Regions from separate parts of the Lacticaseibacillus sp. YLM2-1 genome, predicted to be linked through region 2. Evidence: predicted binding sites of a transcription regulator. Region 2 holds the regulator's gene; each other region holds the start of a gene.
The links. The regulator HrcA, encoded in region 2, represses chaperone genes, less so after heat shock. The targets are predictions, from matches to a motif close to TTAGCACTCNNNNNNNNNGAGTGCTAA.

Region 1: the regulator HrcA is predicted to act here: its motif matches at 2,341-2,367, upstream of clpP (ATP-dependent Clp endopeptidase proteolytic subunit ClpP).
Region 3: the regulator HrcA is predicted to act here: its motif matches at 3,280-3,306, upstream of AC07KQ_RS08765 (ATP-dependent Clp protease ATP-binding subunit).

The regions. Positions count from the first base shown of each region.
Region 1 is NZ_CM152617.1:978,841-986,139, forward strand. Features, by position in the region: gene AC07KQ_RS04735 (gluconeogenesis factor YvcK family protein) at 1-482, shown strand, start outside; gene whiA (DNA-binding protein WhiA) at 487-1,434, shown strand; gene AC07KQ_RS04745 (MarR family winged helix-turn-helix transcriptional regulator) at 1,820-2,275, shown strand; gene clpP (ATP-dependent Clp endopeptidase proteolytic subunit ClpP) at 2,392-2,982, shown strand; tRNA gene AC07KQ_RS04755 (tRNA-Arg) at 3,086-3,157, shown strand; gene AC07KQ_RS04760 (sugar-binding transcriptional regulator) at 3,783-4,820, shown strand; gene gap (type I glyceraldehyde-3-phosphate dehydrogenase) at 4,857-5,879, shown strand; gene AC07KQ_RS04770 (phosphoglycerate kinase) at 6,070-7,260, shown strand.
Region 2 is NZ_CM152617.1:1,601,748-1,610,071, reverse strand. Features, by position in the region: gene infB (translation initiation factor IF-2) at 1-106, shown strand, start outside; gene rbfA (30S ribosome-binding factor RbfA) at 167-520, shown strand; gene AC07KQ_RS07800 (TerC family protein) at 825-1,616, shown strand; gene truB (tRNA pseudouridine(55) synthase TruB) at 1,628-2,533, shown strand; gene ribF (riboflavin biosynthesis protein RibF) at 2,540-3,487, shown strand; gene hemW (radical SAM family heme chaperone HemW) at 3,489-4,634, shown strand; gene hrcA (heat-inducible transcriptional repressor HrcA) at 4,797-5,843, shown strand; gene grpE (nucleotide exchange factor GrpE) at 6,020-6,610, shown strand; gene dnaK (molecular chaperone DnaK) at 6,640-8,324, shown strand, end outside.
Region 3 is NZ_CM152617.1:1,796,972-1,804,270, reverse strand. Features, by position in the region: gene AC07KQ_RS08775 (peptide chain release factor 3) at 1-400, shown strand, start outside; gene AC07KQ_RS08770 (DUF1827 family protein) at 539-832, opposite strand; gene AC07KQ_RS08765 (ATP-dependent Clp protease ATP-binding subunit) at 953-3,178, opposite strand; gene AC07KQ_RS08760 (hypothetical protein) at 3,398-3,589, shown strand; gene AC07KQ_RS08755 (phosphocarrier protein HPr) at 3,733-3,999, shown strand; gene ptsP (phosphoenolpyruvate--protein phosphotransferase) at 3,999-5,726, shown strand; gene AC07KQ_RS08745 (sugar porter family MFS transporter) at 6,025-7,299, shown strand, end outside.

The DNA of each region.
Region 1 (7,299 bases), 620 kb from region 2:
CAGAGGCGGTCAAAGAAGTTATCGATGCGATTATGGACGCTGATGTTGTTGTTTTAGGCCCAGGCAGTCTTTTCACTAGCATTTTGCCTAACTTGATGATTGAAAATCTGGGGGATGCGGTGAAGAAGACGCAAGCCGAAGTGATTTACATTGTCAATATCATGACCCAAAAAGGCGAAACCCAGCATTTTACCGATGCCGATCATGTCCGGGTTCTGAATGAACAAATGGGCGAGAACTTTGTGGATACGGTTTTGGTTAACATTGAACCAGTCCCCGATAATTATCTGGATCATCAAAAGTACAACGAAATTCTCACGCCGGTTAAGCATAACTATCAAGGCTTGCGAGACATGGGCTGCCGCGTGATTTCCGAAGACTTTTTAAAGTTGCGCGATCATGGTGTCTTTCATGATGGTGATAAAGTCGCCAAGGAGATTTTAAACTTGGCCTTTCAGGTCAGCGGCAAAACCCGGAGGTGAGGGTATGGCAAGTTTCGCCAGTCTGGTGAAAAAAGAACTGACACAGCTCGAGGTACATCCAGAACATGCTAAGGCTGAATTGTCTGCTTTGATTCGTATGAACGGCAGCCTGACACTGATGGCTCATCGTTTTGTGTTAAATATTCAAACCGAAAATCCGGCTATTGCACGTCGGATTTATAGCTTGATTCGCCAAGTCTATCATCACGAAGCTAATCTGGTTGTTCACCGTAAGATGAAGCTCAAGAAGAATTATCAATACATTGTGCGGCTAACAGAAGGCGTCAATGACATCTTGTCGGATCTATCAATTTTAGATCCGGATACCATGGCGATTTCAACAACCGTTCCAGCTTCGGTGTTGAAGGAACCGCAGCGGATGCGTTCTTATTTACGCGGTGCCTTTTTGGCCAGTGGTTCAGTGAATAACCCGGAAACCTCGCGTTATCATCTGGAAATCTATTCTTTATACGATAATCACAATGCTGGTATTTTGAAAATGATGAATCATTTTAATCTGAACGCTCGCACCGTAGAACGGCGAAGCGGCTACATTGTTTACCTCAAGGAAGCAGAAAAGATTGCCGATTTCTTGCAGGTTATTGGGGCCACGAATGCCATGCTGAAGTTTGAAGATGTTCGGATCATGCGGGATATGCGGAATTCAGTGAATCGATTAGTTAACTGTGAAAATGCGAATATGAATAAAACGATTGACGCTGCACAGAAGCAGATTGAGAATATTAACTATTTAAAGAACCATGTTGGGCTAGATAACTTACCGGCCAAATTGCGGGAAATTGCAGTTTTACGCTTAGCACATCCTGACGTCTCGCTTCAAGAGCTTGGAGCGATGATGCCGAGCGGCCAAATTTCAAAGTCTGGGGTCAATCACCGGTTGCGGAAATTGAATCAGATTGCTGAAGGGTATCAACAACCAGAAGACGCTTGAGCACTAATGCGAAGTGGGCTGCGTTCATCATAATCGGGTGTTGACAATCAACAAATCAATCCCTTTGTTTCCTCAAGCTAATCGTGTACAATGTAACCGACATCAAGTTATTTTTTTGCTGAAGATTGACTGTTTTGGACGCATGTCGATGTCTTTTAGCTTGGATGTATCCCTTTGGCGACGACTTGTTTGAAGGAGCCGTGATGATCTTGGCAACCAGAGAGAAGCGCCATCGCTTTTTTGAGATGACTGTCTTGAAGCAATGACGTGAGCCCCGTCGGTGTTGATGGTGGCTAATAATTGATAGATGAGCGCATTTTTCACAGTGTGGACGGCTATTGCGAGCTGTTCGCGCGTTTAAAGGTAAGTTTTAGGAGGAAGCAGCATGGTTAAACCGATTACTTTGAACGAACAGCTTTGTTTTGCGATTTACAAAGCACAAAAACAATACAATCATTTCTATTCACAAGCGCTAGCCCCGTTCAAGTTAACCTATCCGCAGTACATCACGTTATTGTCGCTATATGAACATGGCACAATGTCGGTTAAGCAAGTTGGACAAACACTTGAACTGGATAGCGGTACTTTGACGCCGTTAATGAAACGGCTTGAAAAAGATGGCTGGATCAGTCGCAAGCGTTCCACTGAAGACGAGCGGCGAGTTGACGTCAGCCTGACCCAAAAGGCGCTGGACGCCCGTGATCAGATTTTTGAACACGTTGGCTCCTGCATGGAATTAATGAACCTTCCTAAGCCTGAGTATGACCATATTAAGTCCGAGGTCAGTCGGGTTGATGACCATTTAAGCGCTATTCCCGACGGCGCTTTTCCAGAAGCGTAACGCCCAAAAATAAGGTCAAAGATTTTTACCTAAATCTTTGACCTTATTTGACTTTAGTTGTATACTTAGCACTGTACTTTTAAGAGTGCTAATAACGATTATCAGGAGGTTAGGACATGCTAGTACCTACCGTCGTTGAACAAACTAGTCGTGGCGAACGTGCTTACGACATTTACTCACGTCTATTAAAAGACCGAATCATTATGTTATCCGGTGAAGTCAATGATCAAATGGCCAATTCTGTCATCGCGCAACTGCTTTTCTTGGACGCGCAAGACTCTGAAAAGGATATCTATCTCTACATCAACAGTCCCGGTGGTGTTATCACCAGTGGCTTGGCGATGCTGGATACGATGAACTTCATCAAGTCAGATGTGCAGACGATCGCTATCGGGATGGCTGCCTCAATGGCGTCCGTTTTGCTGGCTGGTGGGACGAAAGGGAAGCGGTTCGCATTGCCGAACTCAACCATCCTGATCCATCAACCTTCAGGCGGTGCCCAAGGTCAGCAGACCGAAATTGAAATCGCTGCTGAAGAAATCTTGAAGACACGTCGCAAGATGAACCAAATTTTGGCTGACGCAACTGGTCAAACGATTGAGCAAATCAAGAAGGACACCGAGCGTGATCATTATATGAGCGCTCAGGAAGCCAAGGATTACGGCTTAATCGATGATATCTTGGTCAACAAAAATACGCAAAAATAAGCTGTAAAAAGAAAAGCGCGTTGCCATATCGTGGCAACGCGTTTTTGTTTCCCCGAAAAGACTTGCAAAGCGAGGGCATATTGAGTAATATAATTAGGTACTTGCGCGGTTAGTGTAATGGATCGCACGTGAGATTCCGGTTCTCGAAATCCGGGTTCGACTCCCGGGCTGCGCAGAAACCCGGTTAAATGGGAAAAGGTAGGACAGCATAACCCCGAGTAATCGGGGTTTTTGTTTTGTTTAAAATTAAAAACATTCAAAACAGGATAGAGGCGTGACATGCATCATGCTAAAACGCCGATAAGTGATAGCCTGAGATCCGAATTGCAGCGACGATCTTCACCGTTCATTGCTCGGGTGCTTGATGAGAGATTCGGTGGCTATTTTTGCAAACGCTAACATTATGACTTGGAAACTGCTCATTATATAACGAACGGGAATAAAACCAACCCTTGTCACTACTGAACTAAGACACAAACTGAATCACTTTTCCCAGCATGAAAATTCCATTAGAAACAACCCGAAACCCGCTTTCAAAAAAACCCGCCAGACGGGATGATGTTTTAGTAAAATCCGAATAATCTTCACACCAAAAAAATAGATGTTCTAAGTTTACCGAATATGTGATTGTTTTTGGACGATTAAGGCCGCAGACTTGCGATAAAGCGGAACCCCTGCTACAATTGGTCTTGTTGGTAAAGGAAAACAGCATTTGTTGGGTTCCTAATTTTTTTCAGCTTGCTGGGTCGGCGAACGACTCGGAGGGACGTGAAATGACCCATTAAAGAAGGACGTGCCTTATGCATACTGAACTTGCGTGGCTCAAAGCGATCGCGCCTGATCTGATGGGCGTTGTCACTAAACGCTATCAGGTCCTTCAATTTATTAACTGGATGGCACCAGTTGGCCGGCGAACGTTGGCCGAACAGATGAAGATCTCAGAACGTGCTTTGCGCACAGAAACGGATTTTCTGCGTAGTCAAGGTTTGTTGGAAAGCTCAAAATCTGGCATGGTGCTAACAGCAAAAGGGTTAGAGACATTTCATGGCCTTGATCATCTTATGAATCAGCTGTTAGGAATTAAGGATGATGAAAAACGACTTGCTGCCCAGCTTCAAATCGATCATTGTTTGGTCGTATCTGGCGATGCCGATCAAAGTGGTCGGGTGCTTGATGAGCTGGGGAAGACGTTGAATTCGACCTTACAATTACTGTTGCCGCCGGGTCGCTTGACGGTTGCCGTGATGGGTGGAACGACAATGGCACATCTTGCAAGGCAGCTGACATTTCAGTTGTCTGCAGGACGTGAATTGACGTTTGTCCCTGCTCGCGGTGGCTTAGGCGAAGCGGTGACGATTCAGGCCAACTCGATTGCTGCTGCGATGGCGGAAGCAACCGACAGCAACTACCGAGCGTTGTATGTACCGGAAAATCTTAGCTCGGAATCCTACGAATCATTGATTAAAGAGCCTTCTGTTAAAGAGGTTTTAGGGCTGATTGATAAGGCTCAGGTCGTGATTCATAGTGTGGGTGACGCTTTAGTCATGGCTCGTCGCCGTGGCATGTCATCTGACACGATCAGCATGTTGAAAGCCAAACATGCCGTTGCCGAAGCATTCGGTGTTTTCTACGATGCGAGCGGCAAGGTCGTTTACAAGATACCGCAGATTGGTTTACAGCTCGCGGATCTTGATCATATACCGTATGTATTCGCTGTTGCTGCTGGCAAAAGTAAGTCCAAAGCAATTGCGGCATATATGCAACACGCACCGAGTCGGACGTGGCTGTTAACAGACGTCGGTGCAACTAATTCGATTTTAACTGGGGCAACCCGTTAGAATAAAACCTTATTTCCTAAAGGAGGAAATTTTAGCATGACTGTTAAGATTGGTATTAATGGTTTTGGCCGTATCGGTCGTTTGGCATTCCGTCGTATTTACGAATTGGGTGCAAAGAGCAATGACATCCAGGTTGTTGCAATTAACGATCTGACCAGCCCAACCATGCTGGCTCACTTGCTGAAGTATGATTCAACCCACGGTACTTTCCCTGGTGAAGTTAGTGCAACCGATAACGGTATCGTCGTTGACGGTAAAGAATACCGTGTCTACGCAGAACCGCAAGCCCAGAATATTCCTTGGGTTAAGAACGATGGCGTTGACTATGTTCTTGAATGCACAGGCTTCTACACCTCTGCTGAAAAGTCACAAGCTCATTTGGACGCAGGCGCAAAGCGTGTTCTGATTTCTGCCCCAGCCGGCAAGATGAAGACCATCGTTTACAACGTCAACGATGACACTCTGAATGCAGACGACAAGATTGTTTCTGCTGGTTCTTGCACAACCAACTGCTTGGCACCAATGGCTTACTTCCTGAACAAGGAATTCGGCATCGAAGTTGGTACCATGACCACCGTTCATGCTTACACCTCAACTCAGATGTTGCTTGACGGCCCAGTTCGCGGTGGCAACCTGCGCGCTGCACGTTCCGCTGCTGCTAACACGATTCCTCACAGCACAGGTGCTGCTAAGGCTATCGGTTTGGTTATCCCAGAATTGAACGGCAAGTTGCAGGGCCACGCACAGCGTGTTTCTGTTGTTGACGGTTCTTTGACCGAATTGGTTTCCATCTTGAAGACCAAGAACGTTACTGCTGATCAAGTTAACGAAGCTATCAAGAAGCACACCGAAAACAACCCTAGCTTTGGCTGGAACGAAGACGAAATCGTATCTTCCGATGTTATCGGTACGACACAAGGTTCAATCTTTGATCCTACACAGACCGAAGTTACAACTGCTGGTGACTATCAATTAGTTAAGACGGTTGCTTGGTACGATAACGAATATGGCTTTACTTGCCAGATGATCCGTACCTTGCTGAAATTTGCTACTCTCTAATCCGGAGTAACGCTTTTCTAGCCGCAACATCCGAAGCGGAGGGAGCTTACTCCCTCCGCTTTTTTTGGAAATAGGCGATCAATTCTCAGGATGTTTTAGCATCCTGCTGAAAACGAGCGCTTATTTCTGGTGTTAAGCGGTCGTTACTTGAAGTTAAGTCATCTTTAGGAAAAATAGGAGGTCATTTCTCTTGGCTAAATTAATTGTTTCAGACTTAGATGTTAAGGACAAAAAAGTCCTGATCCGCGTTGACTTCAACGTGCCGATCAAAGATGGTGTTATCGGTGATGATAACCGGATCGTGGCAGCATTGCCAACCATCCAGTATGTTATTGATCATGGTGGCAAGGCAATCCTCTTGTCACATCTCGGCCGTGTCAAGACCGAAGAAGACAAGGCTAAGCTGACCTTGAAGCCAGTTGCAGAACGTTTGAGTGAATTGCTGAAGAAGCCAGTGACATTTGTCCCGGCAACTCGCGGCAAGGAACTTGAAGATGCTATCAACAAGATGAATGATGGCGACGTTCTTGTTATGGAAAACACCCGGTTTGAAGATCTTGACGGCAAGAAAGAATCCGGCAACGATCCTGAACTTGGCAAGTACTGGGCAAGCCTTGGCGACTTATTCGTTAACGATGCCTTTGGGACTGCACACCGCAGCCATGCTTCAAACGTCGGCATTGCTTCCAACATGAAGCAAACTGCTGCCGGCTTCTTGATGGAAAAGGAAATCAAGTTCTTAGGCGATGCCGTTGACAACCCGAAACACCCATTCATTGCTATCTTGGGTGGTGCAAAGGTTTCCGATAAGATCGGCGTGATCGAAAACTTGGTACCTAAGGCTGATAAGATTCTTATCGGCGGCGGCATGACCTATACTTTCTATGCTGCTAAGGGTATGAGCATCGGTAAGTCTTTGGTTGAAAAAGACAAGATCGAACTTGCCAAGAAGATCATGGATCAGGCTGGCGACAAGCTGCTTTTGCCGGTTGATTCCGTTGTTGCAACTGAATTCTCTAACGATGCCCCACATAAAGTTGTTGACGGCGACATTCCTGATGGCTATATGGCCTTGGATATCGGCCCGAAGACAATCAAAGAATTCAAAGATGCTTTGCAAGGTGCCAAGACCGTTGTTTGGAATGGCCCAATGGGTGTCTTCGAAATGAGCAACTATGCTGAAGGGACCCTTGAAGTCGGCCGTGCCCTTGGCGACTTGAAGGATGCTACTACAATTATCGGCGGCGGCGATTCAACAGCTGCTGCTAAGCAATTGGGTATTGCACCTAAGATTACCCATATTTCCACTGGCGGTGGCGCTAGCCTTGAATATCTTGAAGGCAAGACCTTGCCAGGTATCGCAGCTATTTCTGACAAGTAATTGTCAGGCATGCTGATCTAACAGTCACTACCGGCAGAC
Region 2 (8,324 bases):
AGTCCGTCAAGGCTTTGAACTTGGCCTGACCATTGAGAACTACAACGACATTAAAGTCGATGATCAAATTGAAGCCTTCACAATGGAACAGGTTCCAGTGAAGTAACTAACCCAAACGTATCTCAGGATTTAATGATACCGACTGTTTTGAAGGAGGTAGGCAGATATGAAACATCGTATCGGTCGAGTTGAGACTCAGATCCAACGTGAAGTTGACGATATCTTGTTGAAAGATGTCAACGATCCGCGGGTTAAAGGCGTGACGATTACCGGAGTCAAACTGACCGGTGATCTGCAACATGCCACCATTTTCTACAGCATTCTCGATGATGCGCCTGACAAAGTCGAAGCAGCCCAAACCGGTCTGGACAAGGCCAGTGGACTCATTCGCCGCGAAGTCGGGCAGCGTATCCGGTTATTTAAAGTTCCGGAAATCGAGTTTGCCCAAGACAAATCCGTTCAATACGGCGCACGCATCGATCAACTGATCAATGAAGTACGACGGAAGAATCTTGAATAAGCGCCACTTAAAAGAAGGATCTGACTGCTGCTAGTGGTCAGGTCTTTTTTTATAATCGATAACTGATACTGTGTCAGCAATAGGAGGATTGTGTATCTGGTTTGAATTTTGAAATCGAATGCGGAGCCGACTCGTAGCTGCGGTGTTTAAGGAGCCTTACAGAGACAGTCCAAAGTCGCGGTGCAAAAATAGATTTGTGGTTCTTACCTCATATCCCCTAGACAATCTTTTGAATCTAAACCGTAATAGAACCATCAATTCAAACCTTCAGACTTTACCGCCCAACAGCTTTAGGTTTTCAAGCTTGCACGGTATAATAATAATCATTGAGAAAGGAAGGATCACGATCAAGTTACTAGGTGCCTTATACGGACCATTCTTCTCAGCGCATAATTGGCAACTGGCATTTTCTGTTAGCGGCCTCGTGACCATTTTCAGCTTGATCTTGCTAGAATGCATGCTATCAGTCGACAACGCTGTCGTGCTCGCTGCACAAACCGAGCAGCTCAAGGTCGAATCAGAACGAAAAAAAGCTCTGATGTACGGTATGGGTGGTGCATACATATTCCGCTTCATTGCTATCGGACTAGGTACTTACTTATTGCAATTCTGGCCGATCAAAGCGATTGGTGCGGCGTATCTTGTCTGGATGAGTGCGAGTTATTTTTATGAAGTGCGCCATCCAAAAAATCAGAGAGGGACGCATGGAAAACGACCTCACGGGCTTTGGGGGACAGTCATTCAAATTGAGAGTCTCGATATCGTATTTTCGGTTGATTCAATTTTGGCGGCCTTGGCAGTGTCCAGCAATCCGGTGATTGTTTTGATTGGCGGTTGTCTCGGTATCTTTGCTATGCGGCTGGTGGCGCAGGTCATCACCACCTTTATTGATCGTGTTCCGGAACTTGAAACCGCAGCTTATATTCTTGTAGGTCTCATTGCCATTAAGCTAGGTCTCAGTCTGCCAATGATTGATGTGAAAACGCCAGACTGGCTTTTTTCGGTCCTAGTGGTGCTTGTTTTCATCTGGGCCGGCTGGCGACATGTCGAGCATGAAAAACATCATCATAGTATGTATAAAAAATCAAAACCATGAAAGGAACTGCCATGAACGGGATTTTGCCGTTATATAAACCCACTGGCATGACCAGTGCTGATGCGGTGTATCATGCCCGCAAGATTCTTGGTATCAAAAAAATTGGCCATTCCGGCACCCTTGATCCTAATGTGGACGGCGTGCTGCCGCTGGCGATTGGTGCAGGCACTAAAGCGGTGCCGCAATTAATGGCCAGTGGGAAAGTCTACACCGGAGAAATCACGTTAGGTTTTGCGACGACAACCGAGGATTTGGATGGGGAAGTTGTTGATAAAACGCCTTTAACGCAGCCGTTTACAGCTGATCAGTTGGATGCTGCATTGACTGCGTGGACAGGAAACATCACACAGATTCCGCCGATGTTTTCGGCGGTCAAGGTCAATGGTCGCCGGCTTTACGAATATGCGCGCGCCGGTGAAACTGTGAAGCGGCCAGAACGACAGGCTACGGTGTCACAGTTTACACGTACCGATGAACCGGTTTTTTCAGCCACTGATGGCACCCAGCGTTTTCGGTTTGAGGTCCATGTTTCTAAGGGAACCTACATTAGAACACTAGCAGTGGATGTTGGCAAAACGCTGGGAGTTGCTGCGGTGATGAGTCAATTGACGCGAGTAAAAAGCGGCGGGTTTACGTTGAACCAGGCGGTTAGCATTCAGCAATTGAAGGCGCATGCCGCGGCAGGTACTTTAGCCGATGTGATTCAACCGATTGATATTGCTTTTGCCGATCTGCCTCAAGTTGATTTGACCGTAGAACAATTTGAGGCAATCAGTCATGGCCGCTTTTTATCGCTCGATCAGCAGACTCCGCGCGTTCGTCTGCATTTTGCAGGCGTTCTTAAGGCTATCTATCGCCGAGAAGACGATCAGTATCGGCCAGATTTAATGTTTTTAGCTAATGAAAAGAATGTGTGAAAATTTATGAAAACAATTGATATTCAGCCGCCATTGCAGGTGTCCGCGGCCCCGCCACAGCCCATCGTCTTGACCTTGGGCTTCTTTGACGGCGTCCATCGCGGCCATCAAGCGGTGATTAAAACCGGCAAGAAGATCGCTTTAGCAAAAAAGATACCGTTGGCGGTGATGACGTTCAATATTCATCCAGCCGTCGTTTATCGTGGGGTTTCCGAAACCGATATTCGGTATTTATCCACTCGTGAAGAGAAAATCAGAATTATGCAGTCACTGGGCGTGGACTATTTGTATGTGGTTCACTTTACCCCAGATTTCGCTGCGCTGACGCCGCAAGCATTTGTCGATCAGTATTTGGTCGGTCTGAAGGCGGATACGGTAGTTGCAGGTTTTGACTATACTTATGGCAAGCGGGATGTTGCATCTATGGCTTTATTGCCAAAATATGCTCGTGGCCGGTTTGATGTCATCAGCGTGCCGGAACTCGCTGAGGATGGTCAAAAGGTCAGTTCAACCCGAATCCGGCATGCACTCGATTCCAGAGATATTGATACGGCCAATGATTTTCTGGGTTATACCTATACAACTGCTGGTAAGGTGGTTCATGGTGAGGCGCGTGGCCGTTTGCTTGGCTTCCCAACAATCAATTTGGAGACACTTGGCCAACAGCGATTACCAGGCATTGGTATTTATGCAGTGAAGGTCAAAGTTGGCACCACTTGGTATTTAGGCATGGCCTCCATTGGCCGTAATGTCACGTTTGGCGCCGATCGAGACGTGACACTTGAGATTAATTTACTTGATTTTAATCAAATGATTTATGGCGAAACCGTTCAAGTTCGCTGGTATCACTATTTACGCGGTGAAGTGAAATTTGCTGGTGCTGATGCCTTGATTGATCAATTGAAAAAAGATGAAACTGCCGTCCGAGACTATTTTGCCGCAAAGAAGGGTTAATATGGCAGGTGCTTATCTTCACATACCATTTTGTGAACATATTTGTTACTACTGCGATTTCAACAAAGTTTTCATCGAAGGCCAGCCAGTTGATGATTATGTGGCCATGCTGCTAAAAGAAATGCGGATGGTGATGGCCGAACATCCTGAAGAAAAAATTCAGACGGTTTATGTCGGTGGTGGCACGCCCAGCACGCTGACACCGACACAATTGGCTACATTGTGTCAGGGTATTCATGATATCCTACATTTTGATCAAGGGGAGTTTACTTTTGAAGCTAACCCCAATGACTTGCTCACGACCGAAAAATTGCAAGTGCTACATGATTATGGTGTCAACCGTTTGTCGATTGGCGTGCAATCGTTTAATGATGATGTATTACGCCGAATCGGCCGGATACATCGAGCAAAAGATGTTTACACTGCCATTGCTAACGCCCGTCAAGTCGGGTTTGATAATATTTCGATTGATTTGATTTTTCGACTACCTGATCAAAGCCGCGATGACTTTCTGACCAGTTTGCAAAAGGCGTTGGCACTGGATCTGCCGCATTACTCAACGTATTCCCTAATTTTGGAACGTAAAACGATCTTCTATAATCTGATGCGACAGGGCAAGTTGCGCTTGCCGACCCAAGACGTCGAGGCCGATATGTATCAAGATGCGATCGATCTCATGGAAGCACATGGCCGACATCAATATGAAATTAGTAATTTTGCAAAAGACGGGTACCAGTGTGAGCATAACTTGCTTTATTGGCGCAATGACAAGTACTTTGGCTTCGGTGCTGGCGCGTTTGGGTATCTTGGTCGTGATCGCTACCACAACTATGGTCCTATTAAGCAGTATTTAACACCATTACATGCTGACCACTTGCCGGTCCTTGAACATCATTTGGTGCCACAGTCAGAACAGATCGAAGAAGAAATGTTTTTAGGCTTGCGGACGATGCAGGGGGTCAGTGAAGCGCGGTTTTATGATCGCTACCACATGACAGTTGACGCCATTTATGGTGAAACTGTGCCGGAACTGGTCAGTCAAGGTTTGGTTGTGCGCCAAGATGGCTACATTCGCCTGACCAACAAAGGCAAGTTCCTCGGCAACGAGGTTTTTCAACGTTTCTTGATTGATGAGCCGCTTGTTTAAGTGCTAAAAGAAACGACTGTGTTGTTAAAATGCACTTGCCATAATTTTCACTAGAAACGTTCACAATCTAGCAATCGTACCTTGACTTTGCTAACCTCGCTTGGTATATTATTCATTGTATTAGCACTCATATAAAACGAGTGCTAAAGGTGAGGTGAGAAAATGTTGACGAAACGGCAATTGCTCGTCTTAAAAGAGATCATCCGGTTGTTTACTGAAAGTGGCCAGCCGGTGGGCTCAAAGACGTTAATGCAAGAGCTGCCGGTTCACGTCAGTTCTGCGACGATCCGCAACGACATGGCAGCGCTGGAAGATGCCGGTCTGATCACCAAGACCCATAGCAGTTCAGGTCGAGTTCCTTCGACACAAGGCTATCGCTACTATCTTGATCATCTTGTTGAACCCGTGCGCGTCTCTCGCCATGATTTGGCAACGATCAAGCAGGAGCTTGGCCAGCGTTACAGCAAAATGGACGAAATTGTGGCACAAAGCGCGCAGATTCTATCAAATCTGACGAGCTACACTGCCATTAGTCTCGGTCCGGAAGTCAACAATATTAAGCTCACTGGGTTCCGACTCGTACCACTAGGTAACCATCAAGTCATGGCCATTTTGGTCACGAATAATGGTAATGTCGAAAATCAGGTGTTCACCGTCCCGCCGTCCATTTCTTCCGATGAACTTGAAAAAGCCATCAGAATTGTGAATGATCAGCTGGTCGGGTTGCCATTGGTTCAGGTAGCACAGCGGCTGAGGACGGATGTCCCGTCCATGCTAATGCAGTATTTGACCAGCCCAGACGGCTTCCTTGATATTTTTGGCAATGTCTTAAAGTCAGCTGCCTCTGAACGTTTTTATGTTGGTGGGCGGTTGAACTTGATGGATTACCTTGGCGATTCGGATATTCACGAGCTGAAAAAGATCATGTCGTTGATCGATGCGGATCACGGCGATCTGACTGAGTTGCTGGGCGGCCCGATCCGCCAAACACCGGTTCAAGTGCGACTGGGTCCGGAGTTAAAACCTATTGATCTAGCGAACCTCAGCTTGATCACTGCTAGTTATGATGTTGGTGGTCACGGTACCGGTATGATCGCCCTCTTGGGACCGACGCAAATGCCGTACTCCAAGATGATCGGCTTGCTCGACGTTTTTCGCGAAGAGCTAGCTAAACGGTTGACAGACTACTATGCCAACTTTGATCAATAATCATGTTAGCAAATAGCATCAGTTGGTGTTTTTAAGCCAACTGATGCGTTTAAAGAATAGCGTGAACTGACACGTTCAGAAATCGGCGCACAAATGCAATGGTCTTTTTTGGGCATTGTGCATGTGTTCCTTATGGATAGGCTTTTACGTCAGGAAACGCGTTAAAGGAGGATACCATGGCAGAACAAAAAGCAAAGCATGCAGCAAACGCCGCAAAGAAAGCTGAAAAGTCTGCTGATACGAAAGAGACTTCGTTAAAAGAAGATATTTTACAAGAAAGTATCGCGGATCTTAACGAACAACTTTCGAACAGTAAACATGACGGCGAGCAGTTGAAGCAAGAACGCGACGACTTTGAAGATAAATACCTGCGTGCCGCTGCAGAAATTCAAAATATGAATGCTCGCTTCGAGAAAGAGCAGCAAAAGCTGTTGAAATATGATGGGCAAAAGTTGGCTAAAGCCATTTTGCCAGTTGTTGATAATCTCGAGCGGGCGCTTGCAACCGAGGCCAAAGATGACAGTGCAGTTTCCCTGAAGAAGGGTGTTCAAATGGTTTACGACCATCTGGAACGCGCTTTGAAGGAAAACGGCATCACTGCCATTGATGGTGCCGGGGACAAGTTCGATCCCAATACCCAGCAAGCCGTTCAAACGGTCGCAGCGGATGATCAACATCCAGCTGACACAGTCGCGCAGGTATTGCAAAAGGGGTATTACCTCAAGGATCGTGTGTTGCGTCCTGCTATGGTTGTCGTTGCAAAATAATTAATCTGAAAATAAAGAAGGTATAAACTATGAGTAAAGTTATTGGTATTGATTTAGGGACTACCAACTCAGCTGTTGCGGTTCTGGAAGGCAATCAGCCAAAAATTATCACCAACCCTGAAGGCAATCGGACCACGCCATCTGTTGTTGCATTTAAAGATGGTGAAATCCAAGTCGGTGAAGTGGCCAAGCGCCAAGCGATCACTAACCCAGACACGATTGTTTCCATTAAGCGCCATATGGGTGAAGCTAACTACAAAGTCAAGGTTGGCGATAAGGAATACACCCCTCAGGAAATTTCTGCGATGATTTTGCAATACATCAAGAAGTTCTCTGAAGATTATCTTGGTGAACCAGTTAAGGACGCCGTTATTACCGTACCGGCTTACTTTAATGATAGCCAACGGCAGGCCACCAAGGATGCCGGCAAGATTGCTGGTTTGAATGTTCAGCGGATTATCAATGAACCAACCGCTTCTGCCTTGGCTTATGGCTTGGACAAAGGCGACAAGGACGAAAAGATTTTGGTTTACGACCTTGGCGGTGGGACCTTTGATGTTTCCATTCTGCAATTAGGCGACGGGGTCTTTGAAGTGCTGTCGACCAATGGTGATACCCATTTGGGCGGTGATGATTTTGATAACAAGATCATCGACTGGCTAGTTGCTGAATTTAAGAAAGACAACAACATTGATTTGTCCAAGGATAAAATGGCGATGCAACGGCTGAAGGATGCCGCTGAAAAGGCTAAGAAGGATCTGTCCGGGGTTACCCAGACACAGATCAGCTTGCCATTTATCTCTGCTGGCCCTAATGGCCCGTTGCATTTGGAACGTACCTTGACGCGGGCACAGTTTGACGAAATGACCGCTGACCTGGTTGCCAAGACCAAGATCCCAGTCGAAAATGCTTTGAAGGATGCCAAGTTGACCAACGCTGACATCGACAAGGTTATTTTAAATGGTGGTTCAACTCGGACACCAGCAGTTCAGGAAGCAGTTAAACAGTGGACTGGCAAGGACCCAGACCACAGCATTAACCCAGACGAAGCGGTTGCGCTTGGTGCTGCCATTCAAGGCGGGGTCATCTCTGGTGATGTCAAGGATGTTGTGCTGTTGGATGTAACGCCGTTGTCTCTTGGGATTGAAACCATGGGCGGTGTCTTCACCAAACTGATTGATCGTAATACCACAATCCCAACCTCAAAGAGTCAAGTCTTCTCTACTGCAGCAGATAGTCAACCAGCCGTTGATATCCACGTACTTCAAGGGGAACGGCCAATGGCAGCTGACGATAAGACACTCGGGCGCTTCGAGTTGACGGATATTCCGCCAGCACCACGTGGCGTTCCTCAGATCGAAGTTAAATTCGATATTGATAAGAACGGCATTGTTCAGGTTTCTGCGAAGGATCTTGGCACCGGCAAGTCGCAAAACATCACCATCAAGAGTTCTAGCGGTTTGTCCGATGAAGAAATTGAACGGATGAAGAAGGAAGCCGAAGAAAACGCCGATGCCGACGAAAAGCGTAAAGAAGAAGTCGACTTAAAGAATGACGTCGATCAGCTGCTCTTCCAAACCGATAAGACATTGAAAGATGTTGACGGTAAGGTGCCTGAAGAAGACATCAAGAAGGTCAAGGATGCTCAGGAAGCCTTGAAGAAGGCTCAACAAGAAAACAACTTGGACGACATGAAGCAAAAACGGGATGACTT
Region 3 (7,299 bases), 190 kb from region 2:
GTTCACCCCTGAATTATTTGTTCGCGTTACGCCGAAGAATGTGATGAAGCAAAAATCATTTCATAAGGGGATGCAGCAGCTTGTCCAGGAAGGGGCAGTCCAGCTTTACAAGACCTATAACACGAATGATTATATTCTAGGAGCAGTCGGGCAACTTCAATTTGAAGTTTTCCAATTCCGGATGCTGCATGAATATCATTCAGAAGTGATTATGACCCCGATTGGCTCGCGAACGGCTCGCTGGATCAATCCAGATCAATTGGATGAAAAGATGAGCAGTTCCCGGAACTTATTGGTTCAGGATATCCACGGCGACCCGTTGTTCCTATTTGAGAATCAATACGCTGAACGCTGGTTTGCAGACAAGTATCCTGACGTTAAATTAACTGCCAAAATGTAATAGGGTGTTTGGGTATGAGTATTGTGGCACACAAAAAGCGGCTGACATCGCTCAGCCGCTTTTTGTGTGCGCTTATTAATCTAGCAATGTGCAAAAATCTCATTGGTATTGGCAAGCATGGCGCTATCCTTCTTCGGGTTACTCTGCTTGCCGCTCAAGCTTGGGAACAGTCACTTCTGCCAGATGATGACCCATAATCGGCGAAACATCGCCAATGTCCTTTTGCAAAAGCCGTTCGAGTGTGAAAGCAATTTCCGCACGCTGAATATTGCGGCGCTCATTGGTGAAAAGAAGTTCGATATGGGAAGGTGCCTCCGTATAAACAACTGTCGTTTGGCCAAGTGAGAAGACCTTGACCAGCCGGGCATCGGTACCACTCAATTGTTGGCTTACTAGATTTCTGAAACTGTTGGTCACGTTAATCAGTCGCATGCTCATGCCCTCCATTTCTCTCCCTACTGTTTTTATTATAAAACAGTTTAACGGAAAATAATAATATGTGAATTGAAAGCCCTCGAACGCAATGAAGTTCGAGGGCTTTCTTAAAACAAATTACTTTTTAGATTTTTGAGTGGTTTCAGCCTTGGCAGGTTCACCAACCGTAATCTCACCATTACTGATGCGGGCTTCAAGTTCCTTAGCCTTTGGATGGTCAAGGTAGAAGTCAGCAACGCGGTCTTCAATCTGTTCCTGAATGACTCGACGCAGCGGCCGAGCTCCCATGGCAGGATTGTAACCGAGATTAACCAGCTTTTCCTTAACCGGATCGGTAACATGAATCGTCAAGCCCTGATCCTTGATGTTATTGTTGGTATCTTGAATCATCAGTGACACAATCTTCAACAAGTCGTCTTTAGACAATGACTTGAATTCAACGATGTCATCAAAACGGTTCAGGAATTCAGGCTTGAAGTAATTACCAAGCTGATCCAGCACACTGTGCGTCTTACCGCTTAAAGCTGCGCCAAAACCAACGTTTGCTTCGGCATCGGTTGAGCCAGCATTGGATGTCATGATAATGATCGTGTCCTTGAAGGAAACGGTACGGCCTTGAGAATCAGTCAATCGGCCGTCATCCAAGATCTGCAAGAACATATTCATCACATCTGGATGGGCTTTTTCAATTTCATCTAACAAGATGAGGCTATAAGGATTTCGGCGAACTTTTTCAGTTAATTGACCGGCTTCCTCATAGCCGACATAGCCTGGCGGTGACCCGATAAGCTTAGAGACACTGAATTTCTCCATGTACTCCGACATATCAAACCGGATCATGGCGTCTTCAGAACCAAACAGCTCTTTGGCAAGCTGTTTAGCCAGTTCAGTTTTGCCGACACCTGTTGGGCCGACGAATAGGAAGGACCCAATCGGCCGACCGGACTTGTTAAAGCCGATCCGGTTACGACGGATAGCGCGAGCAACTTTATCAACTGCTTCATTCTGACCAATGACATGCTTTTCAAGGTCGCCAGCCAGATTCTTCAGCTGTGCTTGCTCCTGCGCCTTCAGTTCACCAACTGGAATGTTGGTTTTTTCTTCAACAATCTGTTCCATATCTTTTTCGGTGACAGTCGGAATTTCATTTTCAGGCAGATTAGACTGTTTCTTAGCCATATCTTCTAACTTAGTAACTTGGTCACGATAGAAGGCAGCTTTTTCGTAATCCTCCTGCTTAAGAGCAGCTTGCTTTTGCTTCTCGGCGTCGTCAATCTTGGTCTTGATCGTTTCTGGATCGACAGTGGCAATGGTCAGATTCTTCCGGGAACCTGATTCATCCAGAAGGTCAATCGCTTTGTCAGGCAAGAAACGATCTTGAATGTAACGATTGCTCAAAGTTGCAGCTGCTTCAATAGCGGCATCCGTATATTTAACATGATGAAAATCTTGATACCGCGGCTGCAGGCCTTTTAGAATCTTAATCGTCTCTTCTACAGTAGGCTCCTCAACGAGGACTGGTTGCAGACGACGAGCAAGGGCTGAATCTTTTTCAATTTGACGATATTCATTGCTAGTAGTGGCACCAACGAGCTGCAACTCGCCACGTGCTAATGCTGGTTTCAGAACATTGCCGGCATCCATACCGCCTTCAGCATTGCCAGCGCCGACGATTTCATGGATTTCATCAATAAATAAGATAATGTTCTTATTCTTTTTAAGTTCGTCAATCAATTGTTGCATACGTTGTTCGAATTGACCGCGAATGCCAGTTCCTTGAACTAGTGAAACGACATCGAGTCGGATGACATGCCGATCTTGAAGTTTTGACGGAACATCGCCATTAGCGATCTTCAATGCCAAGCCCTCAACAACAGCAGTCTTGCCGACACCGGCTTCACCAATCAGGACTGGATTATTTTTTGTTCGGCGGTTTAAGATCTCGATCACCCGTGAAATTTCTTTGTCACGACCAATGACCGGATCAATTTGACCATTCCGTGCTTGTTCAGTCAGATCAACGCCGAATTGTCCCAGCAGTCCCTTGCCACGGTTGCCATTGCGGCCGTTATTACCATTGCCGCCACGGCCTGCCTGAGTTGGCGGGGTCTGAGCATTTGGTTGTTGCGGTTGATCCATTCCCTGATTCATCGCACGGAAAATATCATCTAAGCTGCCGAAACCAAATGGATCGGTTGCATCAGTTGGTCTCATATTTCCTCCTGCTTGGTTCTTGAGTAATTGATAACAGTTTTGGCAGAGATTAATTTCCTGTCGAGTGCCATTAACAACGGTTGAAAGATGAATAGTGGCTGGATTCTTATGACAGTTTTCACACAGCATTTTGTCACAACCTTCCTATCTGTTTAGGTGCCACGTGCAGTCAAAAAAGGTTTGACCTTTCTTGACCTATGGCAATAGTATACACCCACATTTCTGGAATGCAAGCACTCTGCCACCAAGAGTGCTAAAAAGTTGCAAAAATTTCAGTGACAGCAAGCACTTGCGCTTTTTCCTTACCAGCTTTTATGCTACTCTTATTAGGTGAGGTGAGGCAAATAGATGACTCAGGATTACGTCGCTTTAATAGATGAGTTAAAGACTGGTCAGCGGGACAAAATCACGGTGACGCCAGAAACGTTCATGGCGTTTCGCGCGGCATGGACGAATTATCCTGATCGTGAAGAGATCGTGGGAATGGCTAAACGTGATGGTGTCATTGAATACCATTATCGATCAGTTGATTCTCGTTAATATAGGCGCCAAATCTGATGTGGCGCTTGTGACAAGCTTCAAAAAATGGTAAGGTTTACATGAATTGTTTTGGGTACGAATGCGCACACAAACTATTCGGAAAAAAACTAGAAATCTAGTTAATACGAAGGAGCAGATCAGTCATGGAAAAACGCGAATTTAATATTATTGCAGAAACCGGGATCCACGCACGTCCGGCAACCTTGTTGGTACAGGCAGCAAGCAAGTTCAACTCAGATATCAACTTGGAATACAAGGGTAAGAGCGTTAACTTGAAGTCTATCATGGGCGTCATGAGTTTGGGTGTTGGCCAAGGTGCCGATGTTACCATTTCTGCTGAAGGTGCAGACGAGGCTGATGCTATCGCTGCTATTACAGACACAATGAAAAAGGAAGGCTTGGCTGAATAATGGCTGAACATTTGAAGGGAATCGCTGCTAGTGATGGGATCGCCACAGCGAAGGCCTATTTACTGGTTCAACCTGATTTGTCATTCCAAAAAAAGACGGTTGATGATCCTTCAAAGGAAATCGATCGCCTGAAGCAGTCACTTGATCAAAGTAATGATGAGTTAAAGGTTATTCGAGCAAAGGCCGCTGAATCGCTTGGCGAAGAAGAGGCTCAGGTTTTTGATGCGCACATGATGATTTTGGCTGATCCTGACTTTACTGGTCAGGTAGAGACTAAGATCAAGGATGAAAAAGTCAATGCTGAGCAGGCTTTGAAAGAAGTCTCCGAATTCTTTATTAAGACATTCGAAGGTATGACCGACAATCCATATATGCAGGAACGTGCGGCTGATGTCCGCGACGTGACAAAGCGGATCATGGCACACTTGCTCGGTCGCAATTTGCCAAATCCAGCATTAATTGATGAAGAAGTCGTTGTGGTTGCGCATGACCTGACCCCTTCGGATACCGCACAATTGAATAAGAAGTATGTCAAAGCATTTGTCACGGATATTGGCGGTCGGACTGCGCACAGTGCGATTATGGCACGTTCGTTGGAAATCCCGGCTGTTGTTGGGACAGATGACATTACCAAGAAGGCTAATAACGGTGATCTTATTTCCGTTGATGGCTTAACTGGTGAAGTTGTTGTTGATCCGACCGATGATGAAGTAGCTAAGTTCAAGCAGGATGCTGAAGCATTTGCTAAGCAAAAAGCTGAATGGGCTCTTTTGAAGACGGCCAAATCAATCACAGCTGATGGTAAACACTTTGATGTTGCTGCCAACATTGGCACGCCAAAGGATCTTGATGGTGTGCTGGCAAACGGTGCTGAAGGTATCGGTTTGTATCGGACAGAGTTCTTGTACATGGATTCTGCTGAATTACCGACTGAAGACGATCAATTCGAGGCCTACAAGAAGGTTGTCGAAACGATGAGTCCGAAGCCTGTTGTTGTTCGGACGATGGATATTGGTGGGGATAAACATCTGCCATATTTGCCGCTTCCTGAAGAACAGAACCCATTCTTAGGTTATCGTGCGATTCGGATCAGTCTTGATCGCCAAGATATCTTCCGGACACAGTTGCGCGCTTTGTTGCGTGCATCTGCCTTTGGCAATCTGCGGATCATGTTCCCTATGATTGCTACCATTGCTGAATTCAAGCAAGCAAAGCAGATTTTCACTGAAGAAAAAGATAAGTTAGTCAAGGATGGCGTCAAAGTATCTGATGATATCCAACTTGGCATTATGATCGAAATTCCTGCAGCTGCAGTTTTGGCTGATCAGTTTGCTAAGTATGTTGACTTCTTCTCCATTGGTACAAATGACTTGATCCAGTACTCTATGGCCGCTGATCGTGGGAACGAGCATGTTTCCTACCTGTATCAGCCATACAACCCATCCATCCTTCGCCTAATCAAGCATGTGATTGATTCGGCACATAAGGAAGGCAAGTGGGCCGGTATGTGTGGCGAAGCTGCTGGTGATCCAATCATGGTACCACTGTTGCTTGGTATGGGTCTTGACGAATACTCAATGTCCGCAACTTCTGTCCTTAAAGTCCGCAGCTTGATGAAGAAGCTTTCGACAGCTGATATGGCTAAGATGGACGAAATTGCTTTGAACCAAAATATCACTAATGATGAAAACGCTGATCTGGTTAAGAAAACAACTGGTCAGAAATAAACTTTCATTATCAGAAAGAGGCTATTGACTGAATAAGTTGACGGCTTCTTTTTTTGACCAAAATTTGATTTTGATCGGGCTCGCTAGCATTGATTTTTCTGAAACCCGCTCGAAAACGGGACTTTAACTTTGCCATGCAAAAAGGTAATTGCGCGACTATTTGTCGGCATCTGAACAGTGACTGACTGCAGACTTTTCAGAAAAGTGTTAAGGTTATTATGTAAACTAAAAATTGAGTTACTGATTCATGGTATGGCACTGTGAGCGGTGGTTCATTTGGACTTGTAGGGGGAATTGCATGTATCAATCAAAAACACACAATCATCGATTTACCGGTCACCTTGCGAGTGCGAAGACACGGTTGCGGCTAGTAGCTTTGATTTCAACGATGGGTGGCCTGCTTTTTGGCTATGACACTGGGGTGATCAATGGCGCATTGCCTTTTATTTCTTCGGAACTGAAACTTGCCCCTGGATCACAGGGTTGGGTCACCAGTAGTTTGACGCTGGGTGCTGCTTTTGGTGCCATCTTAGTCGGTCGTTTAAGTGATCGCTATGGGCGCAGGCGGCTCATCACCATGTTAGCGGGCTTATTTTTTCTGGCAACGGTAGCCTCGTCACTTTCCCCGAGTGCTGGCTGGCTGATTGGCGCACGGCTGATCCTTGGATTAGCCGTTGGTGGCGTCTCTGTGCTGGTTCCGAGCTTTTTAGCAGAGATTGCCCCAACGAGTCATCGTGGACGGTTAGTCACACAAAATGAGCTGATGGTCGTGACTGGCCAGTTACTTGCTTTTGTTCTCAATGCCTTTTTAGGAACCACTTTTGGTAACGTTCCGGGTATCTGGCGCTGGATGATTGTATTGGCAGTCATTCCGGCAATTATCTTAGGTATCGGGACTTATTTTGTTCCGGAATCTCCTCGTTGGTTAATGATGAAAGGACGGCCGGCAGCAGCACGTTCAAGTTTGGAAGTGTTGCGATCTGCTGCTGAAGTGCCAGCAGAGATTGACCATTTGAAACAGAATCTTGCCGAAGATGCTAAACATAAGCAGGCGAGTGTTCGAGCATTGAAAACCAAATGGATTCGCCGACTGGTTCTGATTGGCATCGGCCTAGGCGTCATTCAGCAAATTGCTGGTATCAATGTCATGATGTATTATGGCACCTCAATTTTACAAATGACGGGTTTTGGGCGAGATAGCGCCTTGATCGCCAACATTGCCAATGGGGTTACTGCCGTTGCTGCAACGATTGTGACGTTGCAATTGTTGAAGCATGTTCCGCGGCGGCCAATGCTGATTGTGGGATTGATTGGCTCAACCGTGGCGATTACTGGTGTCACTTTCGCTAGTCGACTACCAGCGGGTTCGCCATTCCGGGCATTTGCAACAATCGGGATGATGATGCTGTTCTTGGCGTTCTTCCAAGGCGCTATCAGTCCAATGACTTGGCTGCTGATGTCTGAAATCTTCCCTGAACAGGTTCGGGGCATAGGGATGGGCGCTGCAACCTTCTGCTTGTGGTTAGCTAACTTTGGTGTTGGCGTTCTGTTCCCGATTGGTCTGGCCCAAATA